Regions from separate parts of the Streptomyces sp. TRD_SC_5 genome, predicted to be linked through region 2. Evidence: predicted binding sites of a transcription regulator. Region 2 holds the regulator's gene; the other holds the start of a gene.

Region 1 (15,231 bases), 1.6 Mb from region 2:
GCGCCCTCGTGGTCGGTATCGCGAACCCCGCTCAGGCGGCGGACTCCGTCCTCAGCCTCAACAAGGACGGAGTCCGGGTCGGATACATGAAGCACTACGATTCCGACCCGGACTCGTTCGCGGTCTGCGACTCGTACGCGGACGGCAAGGGAGTCACGGGGAAGCTCTGGATTTGGGCTGCCAACCAGGTCAACGACTGGATTCTGGTGGGATCACAGGATGACGGCGGGGACGCGGGATGCGATCACTTCAACTTCAACATCACTGAGGGCAACACCTACATGTGGGGAATTGAGCGGCACGGCGGCGGCCCCACGAAGACGGCCTACCTCTACGAGTAGACCGAACTGACCCCGGCCGGGCGGCTGGGCAGACCGAGCGGTACTGGGTAGGAGATGGCCCTCTCACTACCCAGTACCGCCGTGTCACAGGTCACCCACTCAGGCAGGACCGGAGACCGACGCCAGGTACGCGTTCGTCTTCTCCGAATCGTAGAAGAAGTTCTCGAAGTCCGACGGGTCGTTGAAGCCGTTCGCGAAGCGGTCGGCCACCGGCTGCAGGCCACCCGCCGCGCCGATCAGGTTCAGCACGTGCTCCGGCGGTACGCCCAGCATCGCGTTCGTCCACTTGGTGACGTGCTGCGCGGTGTCCCAGTACCGGTCGAACGTCGACTGCATCCACGCTTCGTCGAACGGCTGGTCACCGTGCGACGTGATGGAGGAGAGGTACGACGCGGCGCACTTCGAAGCGGAGTTGGAGCCCTGCCCCGTAACCGGGTCGTTCGCGACGACCACGTCGGCGACACCCAGGACGAGGCCCCCGCCCGGCAGCCGCCCGATGGGGTTGCGCACCGTCGGGGCGTACCGTCCGGCCAGCGTCCCGTTCGCGTCGGTCAGTTCGACCTTGGTCGCTCGCGCGTACTCCCACGGCAGGAACTTCTCCATCAGTTCCAGCGTGAGGGACAGGTGCTCGGAGGGGTCCTTGACACCCTTGAACGCGTCCACCGGACCGCCCGGGATGCCCTCCCAGAACAGGATGTCCGCGCGGCCCGACGTGGTGAGCGTCGGCATGACGAACAGCTCGCCGACACCCGGCACCAGGTTGCAGCGGACCGCGTCGAACTCCGGGTGCTCGGGGCGCGGGCCGAGACCATGGACGTACGCCACGGCGAGGGCGCGCTGCGGGGCGTCGTACGGTGAACGGGACGCGTCGCGGCCGAACATCGAGACCAGCTCGCCCTTGCCCGCCGACACCATGACCAGGTCGTACGTACGGGAGAAGTAGTCCAGGTCCGACACGGCCGCGCCGTGGATGACGAGCTGTCCGCCGCGCTGCGCGAACGTCTCCATCCAGCCGGCCATCTTCACCCGCTGGTCGACGGACTGGGCGTAACCGTCGAGCTTGCCGACCCAGTCGATGGCGCGGGACGAGTCGGGGGCCGCGACCGAGACGCCGAGGCCCTCGATCTTCGGGGCCTGCGACTCCCAGAAGTTGATCTGGAGATCGCGCTCGTGCTGGAGGGCGGTGTGGAACATGCACTGCGTCGACATGACCCGGCCCGACCGGATCTCGTCCGCCGTGCGGTTGGACATCAGGGTGACCTCGTACCCACGGGTCTGGAGTCCGAGGGCGAGCTGGAGACCGGACTGACCGGCTCCGACTATGAGTATCTTCCGCATGGCGGGGTTCTCCGTTGAGTAGCTTGAGTAGCTGTTCGGGGGTACGGCGCTTCGGCGCTATTCGGGCGTGACGGCAAGCGCGTGACCGACGAGGGCGAGCAGCGAGTCGACCACCGTGATCCGCTTGCGCGCGTCCATGATCACGACCGGTACGTGCGGCGGCACGGTCAGGGCTTCCCTGACGTCCTCGGCCTCGTACGACGCCGTTCCCTCGAAGTGGTTGACGGCGACGATGTACGGCAGTCCGCAGCTCTCGAAGTAGTCGAGCGCGGGGAAGCAGTCGGACAGCCGGCGCGTGTCGGCCATGACGACCGCGCCGATCGCGCCGCGCACCAGGTCGTCCCACATGAACCAGAACCGCTGCTGGCCGGGTGTTCCGAAGACGTACAGCACGAGGTCGTCGTCGAGGGTGACACGGCCGAAGTCCATCGCCACGGTGGTGTGGGTCTTCTCCGGCGTCGCGGTGAGATCGTCCGTCTCCTCGCTCGCGGTGGTCATCACCGCCTCGGTCTTGAGCGGTGTGATCTCCGAGACCGAACCGACGAAGGTCGTCTTGCCTACGCCGAAGCCGCCGGCAACCACGATCTTGGTGGCTGTCGGGGCCCGGGTGCGGTCGGTCTGCCAGTCCCGGGCGCCCTCGTCCGCCTCGGGCGGGAGGGCCGGCAGGGGCACCTGAGGCTGGGGCGGGACCGGCGGTGTGTGCCCGGTGGCGCGGGCGTGGAAGGTCTCGGTTTCAGAGACGGCGGAGTCCACTCAGCACCCTTTCGAGCAGCGCGCGGTTCGGCTGGCCGGGCGCGTGCCCGGTCCCGTACACACGGATCTTTCCCTGGTCGGCCAAGTCGCTGAGCAGCACGCGGACCACGCCCAGCGGCATCTTCAGCAGTGCGGAGATCTCCGCGACCGTACGCATGCGGCGGCACAGCTCGACGATGGCGCGCAGCTCCGGCATGACGCGTGTCTGGAGGCCGCCGTTGGTCAGCTCGCGCCGCTCCTCGGGCGCCTCGATCGCCGCCACGAACGTCTCGACGAGCAGGACGTGCGTGAAGCGGGTACGGCCGCCGGTGAGCGAGTACGGGCGTACGCGGGCGGGCCTGCGGCCGTCGCCCCGTACCGGGAGTTTGGCGGGGGCGGGGGGCGGCGTCACAGGGCGCTCTCCAACGATTTGCGCAGCTCGCTGCGGAGTTCGGGGGTGAGGACGTGGCCGGCGCGGCCGACGAAGAGCGCCATGTGGTACGCCACGACGCTCATGTCGCAGTCCGGCGAGCCGTGCACGCCGAGCAGCGAGCCGTCGCTGATGGACATGACGAAGACGCTGCCCGCCTCCATCGCGATCATCGTCTGCTTGACGCCGCCGCCGTCCATCAGCTTCGCCGCGCCCTGGGTGAGGCTGGCGAGTCCCGAGACGATGGTCGCCAGGTCGGCGCTCGAACCCTTCGGGCCGTCCTGGCGGACGGAGGGGGTGGCCGGTCCGACGTTCCGCTCCGGGTCGGAGGACAGGAGGAGCAGCCCGTCGGACGACACGACGGCGACCGAGAGGAGCCCCGGCACCTCGTCGACGAGATTGCTCAACAGCCAATGGAGATTACGGGCTTCGCTACTCAGCCCGAACGTGCTGGACGCAGTCAACTGCGTGCCTCCTCAACTGTGTCCCCCTCGGTCTCTGTCTCTTTGGCGCTATCTGTGTCCGTACGGTCCGCGTGTGCCGAAATCTCCGCCTCGACATCACGGCGGCCCTTGATCGCGCCCTGGTGGAAACCGCCGAGCCGGCGCCGCAGGGCGTCCGCGTCGATGCTGCCGGAGCGCTCCTTGGGCTCTGCCGGGCCGGACTTGACGACGTTGGGAGTGCGCTTGGGCAGCCCCTTGTCGGTGACCGGCTCGACCTGGGTCCTGGTGGGGGCGGGTGCGGGGGCGGTCGGCGCGGTGGTGTCCTCGGTGCCGGCGTCCACCTCCGTATCGGCGTCCATCTCACCTGCGGGCGCGGCGGACTGCTGGGGCAGTCGCATCGCCCAGGTCGGTTCGTCGACCGGCGCTTCGGTGTCCACGTTCCCGTCGGCGGCGCGCTCATGCGTGTCGGGGCCGATGTCGTAGGGGCCGGGGGCCGGCGTCGTATCGGGCTCGACGTCGGCTGCCTGGCCGGCGTCAGCCGTCGGCTCGTCGTCGGCCTCCGCGTCCTCGCGGATCGTCCGCTCGGCCGCCTCCACCAGCGGGTCCTTCACGCCCTCCCGCAGCGGATCGCCGGGCATCGCTCCCGAACGCCCGGGCAGCGCGTTGGAGTTGGCCTCCGCGACCGACCCGGGCAGGTTCAGCGTGGGGGCGTCCCCCGCCACCGGCACCGCGGGCGGCGCGGCCATCGGCGGGGCGGTGGGCAGCAGTGCGTCGGGCAGTACGACGACGGCGGCCACCCCGCCCTGCTTCTGCTCGCGCAGCATCACCCGTACGCCGTGCCGGGCAGCCAGCAGCGCGGCCACGTGCAGGCCGATGCCGCCGTCGGTGCCGTCGCCCGGCTCGTACGCGTCCGGTGCGGCGAGGCGCGCGTTCAGGTCGGTGAGCCGGTCCGGCGGCACGCCGATGCCCTCGTCCTGGACGGAGAGCATGACCTCGCCGCTCTCCAGGAGCCAGCCGGAGAGCTCGACCTTGGCGTCCGGTGGCGAGAACGAGGTGGCGTTCTCCAGGAGTTCCGCTAGGAGGTGGCTGAGGTCGTTGGCGGCGAAGCCCGCGACCTGGGCGTGCGGCGGGATCGACTGGATGGCCACCCGCTCGTACCGCTCGATCTCGCTCACGGCGGCCCGCAGTACGTCGACGAGGGGCACCGGCCCCTGCTGCCCCTGTCCGTGCTCCGTACCGGCCAGGACGAGCAGGTTCTCGCCGTGGCGGCGCATGACGGTCGCCATGTGGTCGAGCTTGAAGAGGGTGGAGAGCCGCTCCGGGTCCTGCTCACGCTCCTCCAGGCTCTCGATGACGCCGAGCTGGCGCTCCACGACGCCCAGCGTGCGCAGCGAGAGATTGACGAAGGTGGAGTGGACGGTGTGGCGCATGCGCTCGAGCTGGGCGGCCGCCTCGGCGACCTGCTCCTGGAGTTCGGCGCGCTGGGTGGCGAGGGTCTCGCGCTGGCCGATCAGGTGCGTGCGGTCGCCGGCGAGCTTCTCCGCGCGGACACCGACCTCGGTGAGCCTGCCGTGCAGCGTGTTGAGGGAGCGTACGACCTGGGCGAACTCGTCGTTGCGTCCGTTGAAGCGGACCGGCTCGACCGCCTCGCCGCCGGGCTCCCCCGGCTCGGCGGCCAGCCTCGCGGCGCCGAGGCGCAGTACGGCGAGCGGCCGGGTGAGCGTACGGGCGACGGCTGTGCTGACGCCGACGGCGACCAGCAGGCAGGCGCCGGCCAGGGCGATCCGGATCTCCAGCGCGGTCACGTCGTCGTCGCGCAGCTGGGAGAGGCGGTTCACCTGCGCCGAGCCGAGAGACGACTCGACGCCTCGCATCAGGTCGATACGGGCCGACAGTGCGGCCTCGGCCTTCGTACGGTCGGTGCCGAGCTCGGAGTCGGAGAGCTGGGGCTGGTCGGTGAGGCGTGCGAGGTACTGCTCGGCGGTCTTGACCTCGGGGCCCGTGACGGTGGTCTTGAGGGACTCACGGGCGGCCTGCCCGGCGGCCTGGTCGAAGTCGCCGAGCGCGGCGAGTTCGCGTACGCGCGACTGCTGAGCGGCGGCGCTCAGCGCGTTGCGGGTGCGGACGCTCTCGGAGTCCGGGTCCTCCTCGGCGGGGACCAGGAGTCCGGTGATGGGGTCGATGCGGTTGCCGGTGTTCTCGCGCGGCACGGAGAGCGCGGCGAGCAGCAGCCCACGGGTGGCGGCGGCCTGCTCGACGGCCTGGCCGAGCGAGGCGGGCGCCCGGGTGGCCTCGGCGGCGCGCGGGGGCGTCTTGTCGGCGAGCTCGTCGGCGAGGTCCTGGAGCTTTTCGATCGCCTCGGTGTACGCCTTGTGGGCCTCCAGCGCGGTGCCCTCGCCGGTCAGGGCATCCCGGCGGATGCCGGGGATCCTGGCCAGGTCACGGTGCAGGCCGGCGGGGGCTGCGAGCTCGATCTCGTCCATCTGGCGGTCGACGCGGGCGCTGCGGTTCTCGGAGAGCCCCTGCTCACTCTTGCCTCCGCCCTCGCCGCCGCGTCCGGCCGCGATGTACGCGGTGACGTCGTCGCGTTCGTCGGCGAGGGAGTGGGCGAGGGTGACGGCCTGCCGGTTCAGTTCGGCGAGGGTGACCAGACGCTGGGACTCGGAGAGTTCGGAGGACGCGCTGAGGATGGCGGGCGTACCGGCGGCCAGCACGGTGACGCCGACGACGGCCACGCCGGCGACCAGCCGACTGCGTACCCGTACGGTGCGTTCGGTCCGCTCGCCATTGCCGCTGTCGCCACGAGGCCGCTTTTTCTGCACCGGTGCTCGCATTCTTGCTTGACTCGTCTGCTCACGTGGCCGAGGTGACGACTGGTCACTCAAGAGCGCCCCACCCCAGTTAACGGCTCGAATGGCTTCAGACCATTCCAGTGCTTTTGGGAAGAAGCCGCGCATCGCGCGCCCCGCCACCTGAACGAGTGAACATCAATCGGGAGTTGGCGAACAACTCCCGATCCTGTTCGTCTCACGGGCGCGCGGAGCGCCGGTTGGAAGTTCCGCCCCGCCTTTGGCAGGATGCGCCCCCGCAGCTTCGCGGAGTGCCTCATTCCGCCCATAAACCCGCGCGTCACCTGCGGTACGGGCCAATTGGGCGCCGCGCGAAAGCCGTCGACCGGCGCGCCGCCACCTCATGCAGACTTGGCCGCATGCGCTTCGAACTGGCCACGGCCCCCGGCAGCCCCGAACGCCCCAACGAGGACTGGGCGTCTGTCGCCCTGCCTGCCGCCGGCCAGGGTGGGGCGCTCGTCCTGCTGGACGGCGTGACCCCTCCGGCGGGCGACTACGGGTGCGTTCATTCGGTGCCCTGGTTCACCGCCCGGCTTGGCGGCGCACTGCTCGAATTGTCCGCTTCGCGGCGGGATTTGACCCTGACCGAGGTCCTGGCGGAGGCCATTCGCCGCACCGCCGACGCCCACCGCGACACCTGTGATCTTTCTCACGTGCGTACGCCCCAGGCGACGGTGGTCCTGGCGCGCTGGGGTGCGGACGAGGTCGAACACCTGGTGCTGTCGGACTCGGCGCTGCTGCTGGAGTCCCCGGACGGCACGGTGCGCGCGGTTCTCGACGACCGCCTCGACCGCGTCCCCCCGGAGGTGCTCTCCTCCCTCGCGGCGACCGATGCCCTGCGCAACACCGAGGCCGGCTTCTTCACGGCCGCCGCTGATCCCGCGGTGGCGGAGCGGTCGGTGACGGGGGTGAGCGCGCGGTCGGAGGTGAGGGCACTGGCCGCGCTGAGCGACGGGGTGACGCGCTGGGTGGACATGTTCGGCGCGGGCGACTGGGCGGACTGCATGGGCGTACTGCACAAGGAGGGCGCGCAGGCCCTGATCGACCGCGTGCGGTCGCTGGAGCACGGGGAGTCGGCCGAGCCGCTGGTACGCCGCTGGAAGCGGCACGACGACGCGGCGGCGGCTTACGCGGAGCTATGAGTGGGGTGCAGGTGGGGGCGCCTGTGCGGGTGCCTGCGGCGCTGTTCCCCTACCGGCCCCTTCCCGAACTGGGGGCACGCCCGCACGCGGCGGAGCCGCAAAATGTCACAGCCGGGAAGGGGCGGGGCGGGGAAGGCGCCACAGGCAACCAACGCCCGCACCCGCCAACGCACCGCACCCCGCCCCGGGCCTCCGCCGCCTCACCCCTCCGCCCGCGCGTTCAACTGGTGCAGCAGCCGCGCCAGTTCCGCCACCTCCGCCCGGTCCCAGCCCGCCAGCTTCCGTACGTACCGCGCCCGCCGCGCATCGCGCACCCGCCGGAACCGCGCCCGGCCCTCCTCCGTGAGCGCGACCAGCGAGGCCCGCCCGTCGGCCGGGTCGGGCTCGCGCGTGACCAGGCCGAGGTCCTCCATGGCCCGCAGCTGCCGGCTCATCGTCGCCTTGCCCACACCGAACCACGCGGCCAGTTCCGTGGCCCGCTGCCGGTCCGCCTCGTCGAGCCGTACGAGCAGCCCGTACGCCGCCGGCTCCAGCTCGGGGTGTACTTCGCGTGCCATGTCGCCGGAGGAAGCGCGGGCCCGGCGCAGAAAGACCGCCAATTCACGCTCCAGCGCGAGGAATTCTTGGTCCACACCACTCGCCTCCGGCGTGCGCCCGTCATCCGCTCTTCCGTTTCCGTGCACGTCAGAACTCATTGCGCGCTTTCCTCACCCTGAAGGTTTCTTTCACCAGCGTCCATTGCCGCAGCTCGGCCAGTATTTCGCAGGAGTAGACCAACGGCGGCACCCAGCCCCCCTTCCGCCCGGCCTGTCTACGTGCGTAGCTTCCTTGATGACATGCCCACGCCAGTGGCTTTTGTCGACAGGTCTCACCCGGACCTGTTTCACATCCCCCACCGAGCCTTTCGGAGGCACGCGATGCCCGTGCACAGATCCGGAACGGCCCGCCGCCCGCACACCGCGGCGGCCGGGATTCTCCTCTCCGTCCCAGCCACCCTCTCCGCTCTCGCCCTCCTCCTCACCCTGCCCGGAGCGGCCGCCGCCGCGGAGAAGCCCGAACGCGGCTCCGCCCGCATGGGCAACGGGGTCGTCAAGCACGACGGCCAGGGCGGCCTGCCGCGCGACACCCGCGCCGCCCAGACCGAAGGCGTGGACGTCAGCAGCCACCAGGGCAACGTCAACTGGTCCTCCCTGTGGACCAGCGGCGTCAAGTGGGCCTACGTGAAGGCCACCGAGGGGAACTACTACAAGAACCCCTACTTCGGGCAGCAGTACAACGGCTCGTACAACGTCGGCATGATCCGCGGCGCCTACCACTTCGCGACGCCCGACGACTCCAGCGGCGCCAACCAGGCCAACTACTTCGTCGACAACGGCGGCGGCTGGTCGCGCGACGGCAGGACGCTGCCCGGCGCGCTCGACATCGAGTGGAACCCGTACGGCTCGCAGTGCTACGGCAAGACGCAGAGCGGGATGGTCGCCTGGATCCGCGACTTCCTCAACACCTACAAGGCCCGCACCGGCCGCGACGCCGTCATCTACACGGCGACCAGCTGGTGGAAGACCTGCACCGGCAACTACGGCGGCTTCGGCTCCGCCAACCCGCTGTGGATCGCCCGCTACAACACCACCGTGGGCGAACTCCCGGCAGGCTGGGGCGTACAGACCATGTGGCAGTACACCTCCACCGGCCCCATCGTCGGCGACCACAACAAGTTCAACGGCGCCCTCGACCGCGTCCAGGCCCTCGCCAACGGCTGACCGGTCCGGCCAGACCCGGTCCCGCGGCCGCCGCGGGGCCGGTGCGGGCGCCCCGTCAGTCCCCCGGAAGCTGTGCGACCGCCGCGACCACCGCCAGCAGGGACTCCTCGTCGGCGAGCGGATGTGTCGTGGCCGTGGCGATGAACCCGGCGTCACTGAGGTGCGTGAGGAGCAGGCCCTTCAGCTCGGCGGCCCGCGCGCGGTCCGGCGGTGCGTAACAGAGCACCAGGCTGCCCGACGGACGCAGCAGACCGGCGACGACCTCCAGCTCGCGCGTGGCCGGTCCGGTCCAGAAGACGTTGACGTCGACGGCCAGGATCTTGTCGTAGCGGCCGAGCGTCTCGGGATCGGCGTCGGCGAGGGCCGTATGGAGGAACGCGGCCCTGCCCGCCGACACGGCATCGGCGTTGCGCTCACCCGCGGCCGCGACAGCCACCTCGGAGCGGTCCAGCCCCACGAGCTCGCCCCGCGGCAGGCGCTGCAGAATCAGCTCGGCCGCGGCACCACGCGCGCAGCCGATCTCCAGTACGCGGTCGTCGGGGCGTACGTCGAGAAGGCCGACAGCCACCGTGAGCCGCTCCGGAACGCCCATACCGCCACCTCGCCCTCGCCGTCGTCCTCCCCCGCCGTTCGCTTTCTACCTCCGTTGTATCCGATTACCTGCCTTTTCGCGCGGAAGCCGCCCGCCGCCTCGCTCAAGCGGAAGCCCCCCGCCCTCGTACGAGAGGAGCAGGGGGCTTGCCACGGCCGGGCCACCGGAGGCGTCCGTCACGCCGCCGCCGGCACCCGTACCTCTGCCGGGGCCAGCGCGATCTCCAGGACCTGGCGGACGTCGGTAACCGGGTGAACCTCCAGCTTGTCGAGGATCTCGGCCGGTACGTCGTCCAGGTCGGCCTCGTTCCGCTTCGGGATCACGACCGTCGTGATGCCCGCCCGGTGCGCCGCCAGCAGCTTCTGCTTCAGGCCGCCGATCGGGAGGACCCGCCCGGTCAGGGACACCTCACCCGTCATGGCCACGTCCGTACGGACGAGCCGCCCGGACAGCAGTGACGCCAGGGCGGTCGTCATCGTGATGCCCGCGCTCGGGCCGTCCTTCGGCACCGCGCCCGCCGGGAAGTGGATGTGTACGCCCCGGTCCTTCAGGTCCCCGACCGGAAGCTCCAGCTCAGCGCCGTGCGAGCGCAGGAAGGAGAGCGCGATCTGGGCCGACTCCTTCATGACGTCACCGAGCTGGCCCGTGAGGGTCAGCCCCGCACCCCCCGTCTCCTCGTCCGCCAGCGACGCCTCGACGAAGAGGACGTCACCGCCGGCGCCCGTGACGGCGAGACCTGTAGCCACCCCCGGAACCGCCGTACGGCGCTCGGACGGATCCTGGGCCGATTCGGGGACGTGATGCGGCCGGCCGATCAGGCCACGGAGGTCACCGTCCGTGACCGTGAGCGGCAGCTTCCGCTCGCCGAGCTCGTGCTGCGCCGCCACCTTGCGGAGCAGCCGTGCCACCGACCGCTCCAGGTTCCGTACGCCCGCCTCACGGGTGTACTCGCCCGCCAGCTTGCGCAGCGCGGAGTCGTCGAGCGCGACCTCGCCGGGCTCCAGGCCGGACCGCTCCAGCTGGCGCGGAAGCAGGTGGTCGCGGGCGATGACGACCTTCTCGTCCTCCGTGTAGCCGTCGAGCGTGACCAGCTCCATGCGGTCGAGCAGCGCTTCCGGAATCGCCTCCAGGACATTGGCGGTGGCAAGGAAGACCACATCCGACAGGTCGAGCTCGACCTCCAGGTAGTGGTCGCGGAACGTGTGGTTCTGCGCGGGGTCGAGCACTTCGAGCAGCGCGGCGGCGGGGTCGCCGCGGAAGTCGGACCCCACCTTGTCGATCTCGTCCAGCAGGACGACGGGGTTCATGGACCCGGCTTCCTTGACGGCGCGCACGATCCGCCCCGGAAGAGCCCCGACGTACGTACGCCGGTGTCCGCGGATCTCCGCCTCGTCGCGTACGCCGCCGAGCGCGACCCGTACGAACTTCCGGCCCATCGCGTGCGCCACGGACTCGCCCAGCGACGTCTTGCCGACGCCGGGCGGGCCGACGAGGGCCAGCACCGCGCCGCCACGACGCCCGCCGACCACACCGAGCCCGCGGTCGGCCCGGCGCTTGCGCACGGCGAGGTACTCGGTGATGCGCTCCTTCACGTCCTGCAGACCGGCGTGCTCGGCGTCCAGGACCTCCTTGGCGCTGCGGATGTCGTACTGGTCCTCGGTCCGCTGATTCCACGGCAGCTCAAGAACGGTGTCGAGCCAGGTCCGGATCCAGGACCCCTCGGGCGACTGGTCGGATGACCGCTCCAGCTTGTCGACCTCCTTGAGGGCGGCCTCGCGCACGTTCTCGGGGAGATCGGCAGCCTCGACGCGGGTCCGGTAGTCGTCGGACTCGTCCTCGCCGCCCTGGCCGTTGATCTCGCGCAGCTCCTTGCGTACGGCGTCGAGCTGCCGGCGCAGCAGGAACTCGCGCTGCTGCTTGTCGACACCCTCCTGTACGTCCTTGGCGATGGACTCGGCGACGTCCTGCTCCGCGAGGTGCTCACTGAGCCACTTCACGGCGAGCTTGAGGCGGACCACCGGGTCGGCGGTCTCGAGCAGCTCGACCTTCTGGGGGGTGGTGAGGAAGGGCGAGTAGCCGGAGTTGTCGGCGAGGGCGGAGACGCCGTCGATCTGCTGGACGCGGTCGACGACCTGCCAGGCACCGCGCTTCTTCAGCCAGCTGGTGGCGAGTGCCTTGTACTCCTTGACCAGGTCGGTGACCGATCCGGGAAGCGGGTCGGGCAGCGTCTCGTCGACGCTGGTGCCTTCGACCCACAGCGCGGCGCCGGGCCCGGTCGTCCCCGCGCCGATCCGGACGCGGCTGCGGCCGCGAATCAGGGCGCCGGGGTCGCCGTCGGAGAGCCGCCCGACCTGCTCGACGGTGCCCAGGACGCCGGTCGCGGCGTACGTACCGTCGATACGCGGAACGAGAAGCACCTGTGGCTTGTTGCCACTGGAGTCGCCGCTGGAACGGGCGGCGGCCTGGGCGGCCTCCACCGCGGCGCGTACGTCGGTATCGGAAAGGTCCAGGGGCACCACCATTCCCGGCAGCACGACCTCGTCGTCGAGCGGCAGCACGGGCAGGGTGAGCGGGTTGGACGTCGATGCCATGATCTCCCCTTCGGCAGTTAACTTGAGCTATGCCGACTCAATGCTTGCGCCGTGCCGGATGTTCCCCGGCCGGGATCACGTTCGCTGTGAGCGATCAACGCTCCCCAAAAAGCAAGCCAGGTAATAGCCTCGCTCGCCACCCACTCCTTACCAAGGGGCCCGAATGCTCAGCACACCCTTCGATTCCACCGCCGAGGCGATCCGTGCGTGGGTGGACGGATGGGTCGTGTCGCGGGGTGCGGCGCACCCGGTGCCGCAGCCCTGGGGCCTCACGGTCGACGTCGGACTTCCCCACCACGCCACCCGGCACGTCATGACCGAGGCGGACGAGGCGACGGTTCGCAAGCTGGCCGAGACGTACGGCGCGCCGGCCGTCTGGCTCAAGGTGCCCCTGGAGCCGGAGACCGTCGCGGCGTGGCTCGGCCCGGAGTGGGTGTCCGACGGCCCGGGCTGGTTGATGACGACACCGCTGCGGCCGCTGTACGGCACCGGCGTCCCAGACGGCTACACACTCAAGTCCTGGGAGCGGGGCGGCGTGACCCGCCTCCTGGTCCTCGCCCCCGACGGCGGCTTCGCCGCACGTGGCCAGGTGGCCCCGACCGGCAGGACGGCGGTGGTGGACCAGGTGGAGACGGACCCGGCGCACCGGCGCAAGGGCCTGGGCGCGCTGGTGATGCGTACGCTCCAGGGCGCGGCGTACGAACAGGGAGCCACAGTCGGGGTGCTGGGCGCGACGACGGAGGGCCGGGGGCTGTACGAGTCGCTGGGCTGGCAGGTGTACGCCCCTTTGGTCGGCGTAACCTATTCGGCCGCCGCGAGTCGTGGCTAAGCCGATTCGCCTCGCCTGACGGCAACCGACGGTCCGGGAGGACGCCGGCGATGAACGGAACCCACCACGTGGCAAGTCTCAACACCCCTCCAACCCCACCCGTCACAGCTGTAACGCTTCCAGTCGTCATGGGAGCGTTTCGACCCACAGCAACGCCATGAACCGCGCGAACCGATCGGATGGCGCGGCCTGCTGGTCGCAGATGCGCCTGGGCCATCGGCAGAACCACACACCCCTGGACGCCCCTCCACCCACCAAGCCCAGCAACCTGCTTGTGGCCCAACCAACCACCGGACGGGGTGGACGCCGCACCCACCCGAGTCACCCCATTCAACTGACGCGCCCCACCCGCATGGACATGAGTCCGCAGGTCGTCCCGGACGGTCGGCCCTCCACCGGCCTGGGTGCGCGTGTACGTCGAGTTTGGGGATGGTGCACCAACGGCCGTCCCCGCACCCGCCGAGCCAGGGGCCGCACCACCCCCAAGACCCCATGCGCCCCACCCACACACCCGCAGCCCGGCAACGACAGCCCAGCCACTCCCCGAGCCTCCCCCGTGGGCTCCCCCCGGGGGCCGCCCCCCAGAAGCACTGCGGCGGAGGACCGGCGGTCAAGGGTGAAGCGCAGCGCAATCGCCGCAGGCGACGCGACGCAGGAGCGCCCTTTACCGCCGGGCCTCCGACGCCACCCTCACCAAAGGCGGCCCCCACACCAGAAACAACCAACGCCCCAGAACCACCAACGCCCCCGCCTCAGTCACCCTCCCCCAACACCCCGTCACCAGAGGCTCCGCCCCCAGGGTTTGTTCCGCCCCTCCGGCAACGCCAGGATGGCCCCGCCCACAAAAAGAAGCACCGAACCGTCACCCGGAGGTTCCCCCATGGCAAGCCAGGCTCCGTACGCCATCACCATCGACCGGCGCGAGGGCCCGTACGGCGAAGTCGTTCTGCGGGAGCGTGGAACCCACTTCGAGATCATCGCCAACGGCTGCTTCCTGATGGACACCTCCGACGGCCGCTCCGAGCGACTCCTCGTCGACGCCGCCCTCGAAGCACTCCCGACCACCGACCGGACCGACCCCACCGACCGGACCGAGACGCCCGCCCGCCCCTCCCCCGCCCTCCTCGTCGGCGGCCTCGGTGTCGGCTTCTCCCTCGCCCGCGCCGCCGCTCAGCCTCGCTGGGGGCGGATCACCGTCATCGAGCGTGAGCAGGCGATCATCGACTGGCACCGTGAGGGCCCCCTGGCCCGGATCACGGGCGACGCGCTCGCCGATCCACGATGCGAGATCATTCACACCGATCTCGTGGATTACGTCCGGGAAAACCGGATCGGGAGTGTTGGTACGTACCAGGACACGTACGACGCGCTCTGCCTCGACATCGACAACGGCCCCGACTGGACCGTGACCGAAGACAACGCCAATCTCTACTCCCCGCAGGGACTTGCGGGGTGCATGAGGCGGCTGAGACCAGGGGGAATCCTCGCCGTCTGGTCGGCCAAACCGTCCCCGGCATTCGACGACGCGTTGCGGAATGCCGGATTCAACTTGGTTCGGACGGAAGAGATCCAAGTTGCCCGGGGCGTTCCTGACGTGGTCCATCTCGCGGTTCGCCCTGCGTAGCCGGGACGCTGTCAGTGCATCTACGCTGCTGCCCTACACGTGGGATAGAAGAGAACTCCCAGGGGCGGGGCAATGGAGCAGCAGACACACACCAGCCACAACGGCCTCGCGGCCACTCCGGGCGCTCAGCGCCGGGTGCTGGTCGTCGAGGACGACGCGACCATCGTCGACGCCATTGCTGCGCGACTTCGCGCCGAGGGCTTCCAGGTGCAGACAGCCGTCGACGGACCCGCGGCGGTGGACGCCGCCGAGGCGTGGCAGCCCGATCTGATGGTTCTCGACATCATGCTGCCGGGCTTCGACGGGCTCGAAGTCTGCCGGCGCGTGCAGGCGCAGCGGCCGGTACCGGTCCTGATGCTGACGGCACGCGACGACGAGACCGACATGCTGGTCGGGCTCGGGGTAGGCGCCGACGACTACATGACAAAGCCGTTCTCCATGCGCGAGCTCGCGGCCCGCGTGCACGTCCTGCTGCGCCGCGTCGAGCGGGCCACGCTCGCCGCCTCGACGCCGCGCAGCGGCATCCTGCGCCTCGGCGAGCTGGAGATCGACCACGCACA
Region 2 (15,231 bases):
CCGGATCGGTCCGGGGAGGCTCATCCGCTGTCCGCGCTGTGCGCGGCTTCGGAATGCTGTGCCGGTTGTGCTGGAGCAGCGCTAGAGGTCGGCCGGAGGTCGGAGAGAGAGGCGCGCGGGGTCGTCCGATTGGGGCGGGCCCGCGCGCTCTGCGTATCCTCGGGGCGTGCTTCTCTCAGACAAGGACATCCGGGCCGAGATCGATGCCGGACGCGTGCGTATTGATCCGTACGACGAATCCATGGTGCAGCCCTCGAGCATCGACGTGCGGCTCGACCGCTACTTCCGGGTGTTCGAGAACCACCGCTACCCACACATCGATCCGGCTGTCGAGCAGGCCGATCTGACGCGGCTGGTGGAGCCGGAGGCGGACGAGGCGTTCATCCTCCACCCCGGTGAGTTCGTGCTGGCGTCGACGTACGAGACGATCACGCTGCCGGACAACCTCGCCTCGCGGCTGGAGGGGAAGAGCTCGCTCGGGCGGCTCGGGCTTGTTACTCATTCGACTGCCGGGTTCATCGATCCCGGATTCTCCGGGCATGTCACCCTCGAGCTCTCGAATCTGGCCACCCTGCCGATCAAGCTCTGGCCCGGCATGAAGATCGGCCAGCTGTGCATGTTCCAGCTGAGCTCGCCCACGGAATTCCCGTACGGCTCCGAGCGGTACGGGTCGCGTTATCAGGGGCAGCGCGGGCCGACGGCCTCGCGGTCCTTCCTCAATTTTCATCGGACGCAGGTGTGATGCCGGGCATGGGTGCATGGATACGGGTGCATGGATATGAGTGACGTACGGGAGAACCTGACCTACGAGGGGTTCGGCAACGCGGTGCGCGAGCTCGCGCAGACCATCGCCGACGACGGGTACGAGCCCGACATCGTACTGAGCATCGCCCGTGGCGGGGTCTTCGTCGCCGGCGGGCTGGCCTACGCGCTCGACGTCAAGAACATTCACCTGGTGAATGTGGAGTTCTATACGGGGGTCGGGACCACTCTCGAGATGCCGGTCATGCTGTCGCCGGTGCCGGACGTGATCGACTTCAGTAATAAGAAGGTGCTTATTACTGATGATGTGGCTGATACCGGCAAGACCCTCAAGCTCGTGCACGACTTCTGCCTCGATCACGTGGCGGAGGTCCGCAGCGCGGTCGTCTACGAGAAGTCCCACTCGCTCGTGAAGTGCGAGTACGTGTGGAAGCGCACCGACGAGTGGATCAACTTCCCCTGGAGTGTGCAGAAGCCCGTCGTGCGGCGCACCGGGCAGGTTCTGGACGCGTAGCGCGTAGCGCGCAGTGGGAAGGGCCCCGGTGCGGATTTCGCGCCGGGGCCCTCTTCGTCCTGAGGCATGGTGGGTGGGCGGGTGGGTGGTGCCTGCGTCAGATCGTGCCCAGTTTGATCAGGGACAGCAGGGCCACCAGCTGGATCGCGGACGCGCCCAGGGCCTTCTGCCACGGCAGGTCGTGCGACTTGCTCACCATCGAGGTGAACAGGGCCGCCGCTCCCAGCCAGGTCACCCAGCCGAGCACCTGGACCAGGCTGTTCTCGCCGCCGAGGAAGATCGCGAAGACCAGGCGCGGGGCGTCCGTCATCGACATGATCAGCATCGAGAGGCCGACGGTCGGCTGCCAGGAGCCGTCGCCGCCGAGCTGGCGGGCCAGGGTGTGCGTCACCGCGCCGAGGATCAGGCCGCAGATGATCACCGCGATGCCGGTCGTCAGGACGTACGGGATGGCATTCGTCAGGGTCGCGTTGATGGCCTCTTCGCGGGCCTTGTCGAAGCCGAAGATCGCGAGCAGGCCGTAGAGGAACGTGACGACCAGCGCCGGGCCCCACACCGCGTAGTCGCGCATCTGCCAGAACGTCGGTCCCGGGCGCAGCACGATGCCGCTCAGCAGCTGCTTCCAGTGCAGGCGCGGGCCTGTGGGCGGGGCGGGAGTGTTGCCGGCGTGGTAGGTGCTGCCGTCGCCGTACGGGTCCTCGCCGATGCTGAAGGCCTGCGTGTGGCCCGGGTTGTTGTTGGGGTTGATGTTGGAGTTGTTGCTGTTGGCGTACTGGCCACCTCCCCCGGGAGCGCCGTGTCCTCCGTAGCCGCCCTGGGCGTGGCCCGGGTGCGGGTGCGGGTCCGGTTCGCCGAAGTATTCGGGCTCGCCGTGCTGTCCGCCGTACTGCGGTGCCTGCGGCCACTGCTGCTGGCCGTACGGGGGCTGAGGCGATGACGCCTGCTGCCCGTACGGCTGTTGCTGCCGTTGCTGCTGTTGCCGCTGCGGTTGTTGTTGCGGGGTGCGGTTGTCCCGGCCGCGTCCGATCCTGAATCCAGCCACATAATCGAACGTACCTGGTCCGGATGCGCCGTATGCCGGGCCTGCCGCTACAGGCCCGGCTTTGCGGCCGAGCTGTGACATCCCCTAGGGGGCTCCCTTGCGGCATGGCGGGACGCATGGTGCGCGTGCGTCCGAGTCAGTGGGGCGTGGAGAAGACCGCCGTGGAGAAGGTGATGGTCCTCTTCGCGGCCGAGGAATGGAGCGTGACGACGTCCGTCGTCTCGCCCCGGTGCGTACGTACGACCGTGTCCGGCTTCTTGTCACCGTCGTAGTCCGCCCGGCGCAGGACGCTCGTGGTGAGCGTCTCCTCGCCGGCCGGGAGCTTGCCCGGCGCCGGCTTCACCGCCTTGAAGGTGTACGTACCGCCCGGGCGCCCGGGGCCCGTAGGGCCGCCGAGCACCAGCTGTGCGCGGGCGGCGGTTCCGGGCTCGTGCGCGCGGGTGGCGGAGACCAGGTCGTCGTAACCGTCCTCGTTGACGTCGGGCGCGAGGTCGGGGGAGACGAGGACGGGGCCGACGCCCGGGATCGCGCCCGCGGCCGCGCGCGGGGCGCCGGCGCGCGTGAACGGGCCGCGCAGGTAGCTGAGGCGGCCGCCGCTCGCGGTCACCGCCAGGTCCTTGCTGCCGTCGCCGTCGAAGTCGCCGCACACGGGGTGGTCGGGCCACTCGTTGCCGAACCGGGCGCGGTCGGGGATGCGGAGCTTGACCGCCTTGCCGGTGAGACCGTTCGCAGAGCCGAAGAGGATCTGGAGCGGTACGGGCGGCATGCCCGTGCCGTTGAACGGCGGGTCCGTGGTGACCACCAGGTCGGCGTAACCGTCCTTGTCGAGGTCGCAGGCCGCCTCGGCGTCGAAGGCGGCGGGGAGCACGCCCTCGGTGCGGGCCGCGTTGCGGGCGGGCGTGAGGAGCTGGCGTACGGCGGGATCGAGCGCCCGCGGGGCCCCGGAGCCGTACACGATGCCGATGCCCGCGTCGTCGCCCAGACGGTCCTCGGGGCCCTTGACCAGGTCGTTGAGGACGAGGTCGCGGTGGCCGTCACCGTTGAAGTCCTCGGCTGCGCGGCTGCCCTTGCCGTTCGGTACGGGGCGCAGGGGAGCGGCGGCCTTGTTCGCCATCGCGGCGGGTGTGGAGTCGGCCTTGGCGCCGGTGGCCGCCGGGGAGTCGCTGTCGGCGGAGGCGCCGCAACCTGTCAGCAGTACCGCGCAGCTCACTGCCGCCGCTGCGATCCCTCTTCGCACGATCCACCTCGTCCGTATCGCCAGTAGCAGCCAGTAGCAGCAAGTATCAGTTGCCACATGATGCTCTTTTTTGACCGCGGCGGTAAGTGGAGTGCACGAAAGCGGCCGGACCTGCCCCCGAGACAGATCCGGCCGCTTCTTCGGCTGTGTGCGTGCTACGTGCTACTTCACCGGTTCCGGCTCCGGCGCGTCCTCGGACTCCGCCTCGCCCGCGGGCTCGGCCGGCGTCTTCACCGAGTCGAGGAGCAACTGCGCCACGTCCACGACCTGGAGGGATTCCTTCGCCTTGCCGTCGTTCTTCTTGCCGTTCATGGAGTCGGTGAGCATGACGAGGCAGAAGGGGCAGGCGGTGGAGACGATGTCCGGGTTGAGGGACAGGGCCTCGTCGACGCGCTCGGTGTTGATGCGCTTGCCGATCCGCTCCTCCATCCACATGCGCGCGCCGCCGGCGCCGCAGCAGAAGCCGCGTTCCTTGTGGCGGTGCATTTCCTGCTGACGCAGGCCGGGGACGGCGGACATGATCTCGCGCGGAGGCGTGTAGACCTTGTTGTGGCGGCCCAGGTAGCAGGGGTCGTGGTACGTGATGAGGCCCTCGACCGGGGTGACGGGGATGAGCTTGCCCTCGTCGATGAGGTGCTGGAGCAGCTGCGTGTGGTGGATGACCTCGAACTCGCCGCCCAGCTGCGGGTACTCGTTCGCGATCGTGTTGAAGCAGTGCGGGCAGGTGGCGACGATCTTCTTCGACGACTTGGGCTTGCGTGTCGACGGGTCTTCGTCGTCTTCGCCGTACGCCATGTTCAGCATCGCGACGTTCTCCTGGCCGAGCTGCTGGAACAGCGGCTCGTTGCCGAGGCGGCGGGCCGAGTCACCCGTGCACTTCTCGTCGCCTCCCATGATCGCGAACTTGACGCCCGCGATGTGGAGGAGTTCCGCGAAGGCCTTCGTCGTCTTCTTGGCGCGGTCTTCCAGCGCGCCCGCGCAGCCGACCCAGTAGAGGTACTCGACCTCGGACAGGTCCTCGATCGTCTTGCCGACGATCGGCACCTCGAAGTCGACTTCCTTCGTCCACTCGACGCGCTGCTTCTTGGCGAGACCCCAGGGGTTGCCCTTCTTCTCCAGGTTCTTGAGCATGGTTCCCGCCTCGGACGGGAACGCGCTCTCGATCATCACCTGGTAGCGGCGCATGTCGACGATGTGGTCGATGTGCTCGATGTCGACCGGGCACTGCTCGACGCACGCGCCGCAGCTGGTGCAGGACCACAGCACGTCCGGGTCGATGACGCCGTTCTCTTCGAGCGTGCCGATCAGTGGGCGCTCGGCCTCGGCGAGGGCGGACGCCGGGACGTCCTTGAGCTGCTCGGGCGTCGCCTTCTCGTTGCCCTCCATGTCCTTGCCGCCGCCCGCGAGCAGGTACGGCGCCTTGGCGTGCGCGTGGTCGCGCAGCGACATGATCAGGAGCTTCGGGGAGAGCGGCTTGCCCGTGTTCCAGGCGGGGCACTGCGACTGGCAGCGGCCGCACTCGGTGCACGTGGAGAAGTCGAGGATGCCCTTCCAGCTGAACTGCTCGACCTGGCTGACGCCGAAGGTGTCGTCCTCGCCCGGGTCCTCGAAGTTGATTTCCTTGCCGCCGCTGGTCATCGGCAGAAGCGCGCCCAGCGCGGTGCCGCCGTCGGACTCGCGCTTGAACCAGATGTTCGGGAAGCCGAGGAAGCGGTGCCAGGCCACACCCATGTTGGTGTTGAGCGAGACCGTGATCATCCAGGTGAAGGACGTGACGATCTTCAGCGCCGCGAAGAAGTAGGTGAGGTACTGGAGCGTGCCCACGCTCAGGCCGTCGAGGGCCGCGATCAGCGGGTACGAGGCGAAGAACCCGGGCTCCCAGCTGTCGACGTGGTGCAGCGCGCCTTCCAGGGCGCGCAGCGTCATGATGCAGACGCCGACGATGAGGATGACGGCCTCGACGAAGTACGCCTGGCCCGTCTTGGAGCCCGTGAAGCGTGACTTGCGCCCCGCCCCGCTCGGCCTGTTCAGCTGCCGGATGACGATCAGGGTGACGATGCCGAGCACCGTCATCAGGCCGAGGAACTCGGTGAAGAGTTCGTACGGCAGCCAGTCGCCGATGACCGGGATCAGCCAGTCGGCCTGGAAGAGCTGGCCGAAGGCGTTGACGATCGTGAGCAGCAGCGCGAAGAAGCCCACCGCCACGAACCAGTGCGCCACGCCGACGATGCCCCAGCGGTTCATCCGGGTGTGGCCCAGGAACTCCTTGGCCAGGGTGATGGTGCGCTGTGTGGGGTCACCGGTGCGGGAGCCCGCGGGCACAGGCTGGCCCAGCCGCACGAAGCGGTAGATCTGCGCGACGGCTCGGCCGAACAGCGCGACGGCTACCACCGTGATGACCAGCGACACGATGATCGCGGCGAGTTGCATGAGGGGCTCCTCGGGCCTGCGAGGGTGAGAGCTCAGTGGGGATTACTAAGCGGTAACTTATCCAGTCCGTGCTGAGCGTACCCACTTATGCCGCCGCACTGTAGCCGCGCATGCGGTGATCTGTGTCGCGTAAGGGTTCCCTCAGCATTTGGCGGCGAGGACCGCCGGGATCGTGCGAGCCAGGATGGCCAGATCGAGGCCGAGCCAGTGCTGCTCGATGTAGTGCAGATCCAGTACGTCCATCTCCTCCCACGGCAGCTCGGAGCGCCCGCCGACCTGCCACAGCCCGGTGAGACCCGGCCGCACCAACAGTCTCGCCCATGTGGCCGACGGGTGGCCGGGCGGCAGGGCGCACGGGCCGACCAGGGACATCTCGCCGCCCAGTACGTGGATCAGCCGCGGCAGTAGGTCCAGACGCGTCCGGCGCAGCAGCCGGCCGGCCGGGGTGCGCGGATCGGCGCGGAGCGTCAGCATCTCGAAGGGGCGGCCGGCCAGGCCCGCGCGGATTTCCCGTACGAGAACCGGACCCGGCGACGTTACGGCTGCGGCCGTCGCGGTGAGGAGCAGGAGAGGGGCGGCGATCGGCAACAGGGCGAAGGTGACCGCCAGGTCGAAGATGCGCTTCGCGGGCATGTGGCGTACCTTTTCACGCCTTTCGTCCCGAGATGGCGCATCGGCGGACATGGGCGTGCCGTACTCGTGCCGTGCTCATGCCCATAAGGGCCGCATAAGAGTTGAGCCTCCTCGACTCAGCTCTGTTGACGGGTTGGGATCCGTCGTGCATCCTTGAGTCTGTTCCACTCAAGTCAGCTGGAGGAATCGAAATGGCACGTGCGGTCGGCATCGACCTGGGCACCACTAACTCCGTCGTCAGCGTTCTGGAGGGCGGCGAGCCCACCGTCATCACCAACGCCGAAGGCGCCAGGACCACGCCGTCCGTCGTCGCTTTCGCGAAGAACGGTGAAGTGCTGGTAGGCGAGGTTGCCAAGCGCCAGGCGGTCACCAACGTCGACAGGACGATCCGGTCGGTCAAGCGCCACATGGGCACCGACTGGAACATCGAGCTCGACGGCAAGAAGTTCAACCCGCAGCAGATGAGCGCCTTCATCCTGCAGAAGCTGAAGCGCGACGCCGAGGCCTACCTGGGCGAGAAGGTGGCCGACGCGGTCATCACCGTCCCGGCGTACTTCAACGACTCCGAGCGTCAGGCGACGAAGGAGGCCGGCGAGATCGCGGGCCTGAACGTCCTGCGCATCGTCAACGAGCCGACGGCCGCCGCCCTGGCGTACGGCCTCGACAAGGACGACCAGACGATCCTCGTCTTCGACCTCGGTGGCGGCACCTTCGACGTATCGCTCCTCGAGATCGGCGACGGCGTCGTCGAGGTCAAGGCCACCAACGGTGACAACCACCTCGGTGGTGACGACTGGGACCAGCGGGTCATGGACTACCTGGTCAAGCAGTTCCACTCCGGCCACGGCGTGGACCTCTCCAAGGACAAGATGGCGCTCCAGCGCCTGCGCGAGGCGGCCGAGAAGGCCAAGATCGAGCTGTCCTCCTCCACCGAGACCTCGATCAACCTGCCGTACATCACGGCGTCGGCCGAGGGCCCGCTGCACCTGGACGAGAAGCTCACGCGCTCGCAGTTCCAGCAGCTCACCGCCGACCTGCTGGACCGCTGCAAGACGCCGTTCCACAACGTCATCAAGGACGCGGGCATCCAGCTCTCCGAGATCGACCACGTCGTTCTCGTCGGTGGCTCGACCCGTATGCCGGCCGTCGCCGAGCTCGTCAAGGAGCTCACGGGCGGTCAGGACGCCAACAAGGGTGTGAACCCGGACGAGGTCGTCGCCATCGGCGCCTCGCTCCAGGCCGGTGTCCTCAAGGGCGAGGTCAAGGACGTTCTGCTCCTCGACGTCACGCCGCTGTCGCTTGGTATTGAGACCAAGGGCGGCATCATGACGAAGCTCATCGAGCGCAACACGACGATCCCGACCAAGCGCTCCGAGATCTTCACGACGGCCGAGGACAACCAGCCGTCCGTCCAGATCCAGGTCTACCAGGGCGAGCGCGAGATCGCGGCGTACAACAAGAAGCTCGGCATGTTCGAGCTGACCGGCCTGCCGCCGGCCCCGCGTGGTGTCCCGCAGATCGAGGTCGCGTTCGACATCGACGCCAACGGCATCATGCACGTCGGTGCCAAGGACCTCGGCACCGGCAAGGAGCAGAAGATGACCGTCACCGGTGGCTCCTCGCTGCCGAAGGACGAGGTCAACCGGATGCGCGAAGAGGCCGAGAAGTACGCGGACGAGGACCACAAGCGCCGCGAGGCCGCCGAGACCCGCAACCAGGCCGAGCAGCTCGTCTACCAGACGGAGAAGTTCCTCAAGGACAACGAGGACAAGGTCCCGGGTGACGTGAAGACCGAGGTCGAGACGTCCATCACCGAGCTGAAGGAAAAGCTCAAGGGTGAGGACACGGCCGAGATCCGCACGGCGACGGAGAAGGTCGCGGCCGTCTCTCAGAAGCTGGGCCAGGCCATGTACGCCAACGCCGAGGGCGCTCAGGCCGCGGGCGGCGACGCTCCCGGTGCGGACGGTCAGGCCAAGGCGGACGACGACGTCGTGGACGCCGAGATCGTCGACGACGAGAAGGACGCCGGCGCCGGTCGTCAGGGAGGCGCCGCATGACGGAGGAGACTCCGGGCTTCGAGGAGAAGCCCGACGTCCCTTCCGGCGCCACTCCCGAAGACGCCGAACCGCAGGCTGCCGCGCCCGAAAAGGCAGGGACCGACTCCGTCGAGGAGTCGGGCCCGGCGGCCCCGGCCGGGGACGTACAGGATGTACAGCAGGACGTAGCTCTGACCGCACAGCTGGACCAGGTACGTATGGCGCTCAGTGAGCGCACCGCGGACCTCCAGCGGCTGCAGGCGGAGTACCAGAACTACCGTCGCCGCGTGGAGCGGGACCGGGTCACGGTCAAGGAGATCGCTGTCGCGAACCTCCTGAGCGAGCTCCTCCCGACCCTCGACGACATCGGCCGCGCGCGTGAACACGGCGAGCTGGTGGGCGGGTTCAAGTCGGTCGCCGAATCGCTGGAGACGGTCGCCGCCAAGATGGGCCTGCAGCAGTTCGGCAAGGAGGGCGAGCCCTTCGACCCGACGATCCACGAGGCGCTGATGCACTCGTACGCACCGGATGTCGAGGAGACGACGTGCGTCGCGATCCTGCAGCCTGGTTACCGGATCGGCGAGCGGACCATCCGTCCCGCGCGGGTCGCGGTGGCCGAGCCGCAGCCGGGGGCCACGCCCGCCAAGGCGGACGAGCCCGAAGCCAAGGCTCCGGACGAGGAGAGCGGTGGCCCGGACGAGGGCTGACGTGACCGGTAGCGGTACGAGTAGCGGTACGGATACGAGTAGCCGTACTAGTACCCGTACTAGTAGCGGTACTCATAGCAGTAACAGGTGTTGTAGCGGCAGCAGGAAGGAGGGACGTCGGGGATGAGCACGAAGGACTTCGTCGAGAAGGACTACTACAAGGTTCTCGGCGTCCCGAAGGACGCCACCGAGGCCGAGATCAAGAAGGCGTACCGGAAGCTCGCCCGCGAGTTCCACCCGGACGCCAACAAGGGCGACGCCAAGGCGGAGGACCGCTTCAAGGAGGTCTCCGAGGCGAACGATGTCCTCGGTGACCCGAAGCGGCGCAAGGAGTACGACGAAGCTCGTGCTCTGTTCGGGAACGGCGGCTTCCGCCCGGGCCCGGGCGCCGGCGGCGGCTCCTTCAACTTCGACCTGGGCGACCTCTTCGGAGGCGCCCAGGGCGGGGCCCAGACCGGCGGTGCCGGCGGGTTCGGCGGCGGCCTCGGGGACGTGTTCGGGGGCCTGTTCAACCGGGGCGCCGGCCCGGGTGCCCGTACCGGTACGCAGCCGAGGCGCGGCCATGACATCGAGTCCGAGGTGACGCTCAGCTTCACCGAGGCGGTCGACGGGGCCACGGTCCCGCTGCGGATGTCCAGCCAGGCCCCGTGCAAGGCATGCTCCGGCACCGGCGACAAGAACGGCACGCCGCGTGTGTGCCCGACCTGCGTCGGTACGGGACAGATCTCGCGCGGCGGCGGTGGCGGCTTCTCGCTCACCGACCCGTGCGTCGACTGCCGGGGCCGTGGGCTCATCGCCCAGGACCCCTGCGAGGTCTGCAAGGGCAGCGGCCGCGCCAAGTCGTCGCGCACCATGCAGGTCCGGATCCCGGCGGGCGTTTCCGACGGCCAGCGGATCCGGCTGCGCGGCAAGGGCAGCCCGGGCGAACGGGGCGGCCCGGCGGGCGACTTGTACGTCGTGGTCCACGTGGACGCCCACCCGGTCTTCGGCCGCAAGGGCGACAACCTCACCGTCACCGTGCCCGTCACCTTCGTGGAGGCGGCGCTCGGCGGCGAGGTGAAGGTCCCGACGCTGGGCGGCCCGCCGGTCACCCTCAAGCTGCCGGCCGGCACGCCGGGCGGCCGCACGATGCGAGCGCGGGGCAAGGGCGCGGTCCGCAAGGACGGCACCCGAGGCGACCTGCTGGTCACCGTGGAGGTCGAGGTGCCCAAGGACCTTGACGACAAGGCCCGCGAGGCGCTGGAGTCCTACCGTGAGGCGACCGCCGGGGAGGACCCGCGGGCGGAGCTGTTCCAGGCCGCGAAGGGAGCATGAGATGGACCCGCGCATGCGTCGTAACCCGTACCAGCTCACCGACGAGTCACCGGTGTACGTCATCTCCGTCGCGGCCCAGCTCTCCGGTCTGCACCCGCAGACCCTGAGGCAGTACGACCGCCTCGGCCTGGTCTCCCCGGACCGCACGGCCGGGCGCGGCCGGCGCTATTCGGCCCGCGACATCGAACTGCTGCGCACCGTCCAGCAGTTGTCGCAGGACGAGGGCATCAACCTGGCCGGCATCAAGCGCATCATCGAGCTGGAGAACCAGGTGACCGCGCTCCAGCAGCGCGTCGCCGAACTCTCGGCGGCGGTGGAGGGCGCGGCGGCCGCGCTCCAGCAGCGCGAGGCGCAGGTGCACGCGTCGTACCGGCGCGACCTGGTCCGGTACGAGGACGTGCAACAGGCGAGCGCGCTGGTGGTCTGGCGCCCGAAGAGGACGCCGGAGTAGGCCGGCCGAGCGAGCCATGAGAAGGCCCGGGACCCCACGTCATGGGGTGCCGGGCCTTTCGCTGTGCGGGGTGGAGGGGCTTGGGGGGGGTGGGGGGTTTGGGGGGTTTGGGGGTCGGGGGTAAAGACAACCACTGGTTGCGTCTGGGGGTTTCGGGCCGTCCTGAGCGCTCGAGTGTCGGTGGGCCGGGGCGGCGCGTCAAGGGCGCTCCCTGCGGTCGCGTCGCTGCGCGATGGGCCTGCGGCCCACCCTTGACCCGCCGCCCCGTCCCACCGCTAACGCTCAATAGGGGACGGCCCAAGAAAAAACGCCCTGCACGGGGGCTCCGGGGAGGGGCGCGGGTGGGTTTGGTGGCTGTCGGGTTGGTGGGTGGGGCGCGGTCGGTCTAGGGGCGGCTCGGCCCCAGTCTCAGCGGGTGCGGGAACGGTCGTTGGTTCACCATCCCCATTCCGACGCACACGCGCACCCAGGTTGGGTGGGCGGTCGGCCGTCCGGGTCGACCTGCGGACTGATGTCTGCTCGGGTGGGGCGCGACAGTTGAATGGGGTGACTCGGGCGGGTTCGGCGTCCACCCCGTCCGGTGGTCGGTCGAGCTACAAGCACGGGGCTGGGCTTTGTGGGTGGAAGGGCACCCAGGGGCGAGTTGTCCTGTCGACGATCAAGGCCGGGGCGGACGTCCCGGCCGGTAGGGCCGACGGTCGAGACCCTCGCCCTTCCCGGGCCGGATGCCACACCACCGGCGTGGCATGTGCCTCGGGTGTTCGTATGTCCGAGCCGACATCCGGTGAGACCGTCGGGCATGGTGTCGTCCAGTTCTTGCTCCGCCCGGGAAACGTCGACTCAAGCCACGTACAGAAGTCCGTTGTCGCTGTGATGGGTCGCCCGATGCGATGAACTCGACAATTGGTGAATCTCGGCGCCCCTCGCGCCTCACTCGTCACAGCCGTTGGGCTTTCGGTCATCGCGGGAGCGTTTCGACCCACGCGCAGGCGCGGTGGGATCGAAAAAGGGATGCCGTTGCGGGGGGCGACTCGGCGGATGTGACTGGTGAGCTTGGTGTGGTGACTTGTCGGCCGTCGGTGACTTGCAGGGGGACGCTTGGCGGGCTTGGGTGCGGCCGGGGCGCTTTTCCGCCCCCGTCACGGCCGAGGCAGCGGTCCGGCTGTCGCTTTCTGCACGAGCCGGTCGCCTCACCCGCCCCCTTGGGGGAGTCGGGTGCAACGAACTCGACACTTGACGAGTCCTGACGCCTCACGAATCACACCGGTCCCACCCGTATCGCTTCCGGTTGTCATGGGAGCGTTTCGACCCACAACGGCCCCACGAACCGCGCGAACCGATCGGATGGTGCGGCTGGCGTGGGTGGGATGGCGGGCCGGAAGGCCCCCAGGCGCGCCGGGTTTTGTTCCCGGCCACGGCGTGGCCTGCTGGTCGCAGACGCGCCGCAGCCATCGGCAGAACCACACCGTTGGGTGCCCTTCCACCCACCAAGCCCGGCAACCTGCTTGCAGTCCTGCCGACCACCGGTGGGGGTGGACGCCAGACCGGCCCGAGTCGCCCCATTCAACTGTCGCGCCCCACCCGCAGACGGGACGGTCCGCAGGTCGATCCGGTTGGGCGGCCGCCTACCGGCGTGGGTGCGCGTGTGCGTCGAGTTTGGGGGCGGTGCACCAGCGGCCGTTCCCGCACCCGCTTAGCCTGGGGCCGAGCCGCCCCCTAGAGCTCGTGCGCCCCACCCACACACCCGTCGCCCGGCAGCGGTGAGTGACCACTTGCCGGAGTTTCCCCGTGGGCTCCCCCCGGGGGCCGCCCCCCTTAAGCATTGCGGCGGAGGTTCGGCGGTCAAGGGTGAAGCGCAGCGCAATCGCCGCAGGCGACGCGACGCAGGAGCGCCCTTTACCGCCGGGCCTCCGACGCCACCCTCACCAAAGGCGGCCCCCACACCAGACGCAACCAACGCCACGGGCCCACCGAAGCCCCCGCTCCCCACCCCCGCTTCGCGGAGTCACGGCCGCGCGGCATCACCGCGTACCCGCCGCGCGGCATCACCGCGCGCCGCACCGCGTAACGGCATCACCCCGCACCCCCCGCGCCGCGTCACCGCGTTGTGTCGGCCTTCGGGGTGGCGGAGGCCTCTGCCGACAGTGGTGCCTCGCCGCCCGCTGCGTCGACGGCTGCGACGGCGTAGTAGTACGTCGTCCCGTTGGTCACTTCCGTATCCCTGAACTCGTTGTCCGTGGTCACCGGCAGCGCGGTCGCGTTCTCCTTCGTGACGCCGGGCTCCGTCGCGCGGTACACGCGGTAGCCGGTGATCGCGGGCGCCCCCTCGTCCGCCTCCACGTGGTCCCAGACGAACCACACCATCCCGTCGTGGCCGGACATGTCGTAGATCCGAGTCGCGGCGGGCGGCTGATGCGCCTGGTACACGGGCTTGAAGGAGCCGGAGGCGGGGGAGGCCACGCCGTACTGGGTTACCGCGACTACCGCGTAGAAGTCGTCGCGTTCGCCCGCCGGGATGTTGTCGACGGCGAGGCCCGGGTTCTGCGTGACGCGGTACGGCCCCGCGTCGGGGCCGGTGGGGACAGGGCTCGTCGCGCTCTTGTAGATCCGGTATTCGGTGACCGGGACGTACGGGCCCGCCGTCCACTTCAGCTCCAGCCGGCCACCGGTGAGGGTCCCGGTCAGTTCCTGCGGCGCGGTCGGTACGGACTCCGGGCCGACCGCCCGCTCGCCGACCACCCACTGCGTCTTCGCCGACTCGTTGCCCGCCGCGTCGACGGCCGTGACGCGGTAGCGGAACCGCTGGCCCGCCTGGCCGGTGGTGTCCTGGAGCGTGAGTTCCGCCGTAGTGCCGACCTTTGTCTCTACGTCCAGGTCCTCCGGCGCGCGGTAGACGTTGTACGCCTTGGTGTCGGCGGCGGCCCCGCTCTGCCACGCCAGCGTGACGCCTTTGTCGTCCTCCGCGGTGACGGTGGGCGCGGTGGGCGGCAGGGGCGGGGTGGTGTCCGGGCCGGCGACGGCGACGTGGGTGGCGTACGGCGACGCGTTCCCGGCCGCGTCCACCGCCTTGACCGTGTACTTGTACGACGTCACCGCCGGGTCGAGGGCTGTGTCCGCGTACGCCGGGCTCGCCATCGCCTCCAGCGTGGCGATCTTCGCGTAGTCGCGGGAGTCCCCGGCCGCGCGGTACACCTCGTACTTCGCCGCGTCCGGGACCGCCTGCCAGGTCAGGGAGTTGGTGTCGGCTCCCTCGGACTTGCCGGCCAGGCCGGTGGGGGCGGCGGGCGGTGTCGCGTCCACGGTGGTGACGGGCATGTCGATGCTGCCGGGGCCCTCGCGCCCGGCCTTGTCGACCGCGCGGACCTCGTAGTACCAGACCTCGCCGGTCGCGGGCGGGACGCCGGTGTATGTGGTGCCGGTGAGGTGGGTGGCCCCTGTGACGTTGATGTACGTACTGGTGCCCTTGAGGCGGCGGAAGACGCGGTATCCGGCCAGGTCCATCTCGGCGTTCCGGGACCACGTGACGGTCGCCCTGCGGGTGGCCGTGTCGTACGTCGTCTTCGCGCCCGTGGGGGCGAGGGGAGGGGTTGTGTCCACGTCGGGGGAAGTGCGGGGTGTGTAGGTGAAGTTGACGCTCGCGGAGCCGGTGAAGGCGGCGTAGTCGACGCGCAGGGTGTGGGTGCCCTTGGGGATCGTGACGTTGACCGTCTTCTTCTGGAGGGTGGTGACGTCCTGCCACAGGTCGATCTGGCGCACCCCGTCGACGTACACCCTGATGCCGTCGAGCGCCTCGGCGGTGAGCGAGAAGGGTCCGCCGGAGCCGAAGTCCCGGGTCACGGACCAGCGGACGCCGAAGTTGTCGTTGGGGAGGGTGGCGCCGGGCGGGTCGCCGGTGCCGTAGTTCTCGGCGATGGCGGCGTCGCAGGCGGTGGCGGCTGGTGTGCCGCTGAAGGTGGTGTTCGCGAAGAGCTGCGCCTGCCATTGCGGCGAGGCGCAGGCGGCGGCTGCGGCGGACGCCGGGGTGGCGGCGAGTGCGTACACCGTCCCGGTGGCCATGACTAGGGCGGTGGCCGCGGCGGCGGCGCGGAGGGCGGCTCTGGAGTCC

Evidence for each region. Region 2 encodes HspR, which represses chaperone genes until heat shock. Its sites were predicted from a motif close to TTGAGNNNNNNNNNCTCAA; they were not measured.
Region 1: the regulator HspR is predicted to act here: its motif matches at 12,241-12,259, upstream of lon (endopeptidase La).

Annotation. Positions count from the first base shown of each region.
Region 1 covers NZ_JBWZZS010000001.1:5,013,104-5,028,334, reverse strand. The annotation lists gene AC1P0E_RS23250 (hypothetical protein) at 1-341, shown strand, start outside; gene AC1P0E_RS23245 (styrene monooxygenase/indole monooxygenase family protein) at 441-1,679, opposite strand; gene AC1P0E_RS23240 (GTP-binding protein) at 1,737-2,432, opposite strand; gene AC1P0E_RS23235 (DUF742 domain-containing protein) at 2,413-2,823, opposite strand; gene AC1P0E_RS23230 (roadblock/LC7 domain-containing protein) at 2,820-3,305, opposite strand; gene AC1P0E_RS23225 (sensor histidine kinase) at 3,302-6,106, opposite strand; gene AC1P0E_RS23220 (hypothetical protein) at 6,493-7,275, shown strand; gene AC1P0E_RS23215 (MarR family winged helix-turn-helix transcriptional regulator) at 7,476-7,970, opposite strand; gene AC1P0E_RS23210 (lysozyme) at 8,193-9,035, shown strand; gene AC1P0E_RS23205 (SAM-dependent methyltransferase) at 9,091-9,627, opposite strand; gene lon (endopeptidase La) at 9,804-12,218, opposite strand; gene AC1P0E_RS23195 (GNAT family N-acetyltransferase) at 12,382-13,047, shown strand; gene AC1P0E_RS23190 (spermidine synthase family protein) at 13,928-14,671, shown strand; gene AC1P0E_RS23185 (response regulator transcription factor) at 14,744-15,231, shown strand, end outside.
Region 2 covers NZ_JBWZZS010000001.1:3,374,328-3,389,558, reverse strand. The annotation lists gene dcd (dCTP deaminase) at 167-742, shown strand; gene AC1P0E_RS15670 (phosphoribosyltransferase) at 779-1,276, shown strand; gene AC1P0E_RS15665 (Yip1 family protein) at 1,374-2,318, opposite strand; gene AC1P0E_RS15660 (FG-GAP repeat domain-containing protein) at 2,455-3,585, opposite strand; gene AC1P0E_RS15655 ((Fe-S)-binding protein) at 3,718-5,985, opposite strand; gene AC1P0E_RS15650 (sugar transferase) at 6,127-6,618, opposite strand; gene dnaK (molecular chaperone DnaK) at 6,810-8,675, shown strand; gene grpE (nucleotide exchange factor GrpE) at 8,672-9,361, shown strand; gene dnaJ (molecular chaperone DnaJ) at 9,485-10,675, shown strand; gene AC1P0E_RS15630 (heat shock protein transcriptional repressor HspR) at 10,677-11,126, shown strand; gene AC1P0E_RS15625 (fibronectin type III domain-containing protein) at 13,224-15,231, opposite strand, start outside.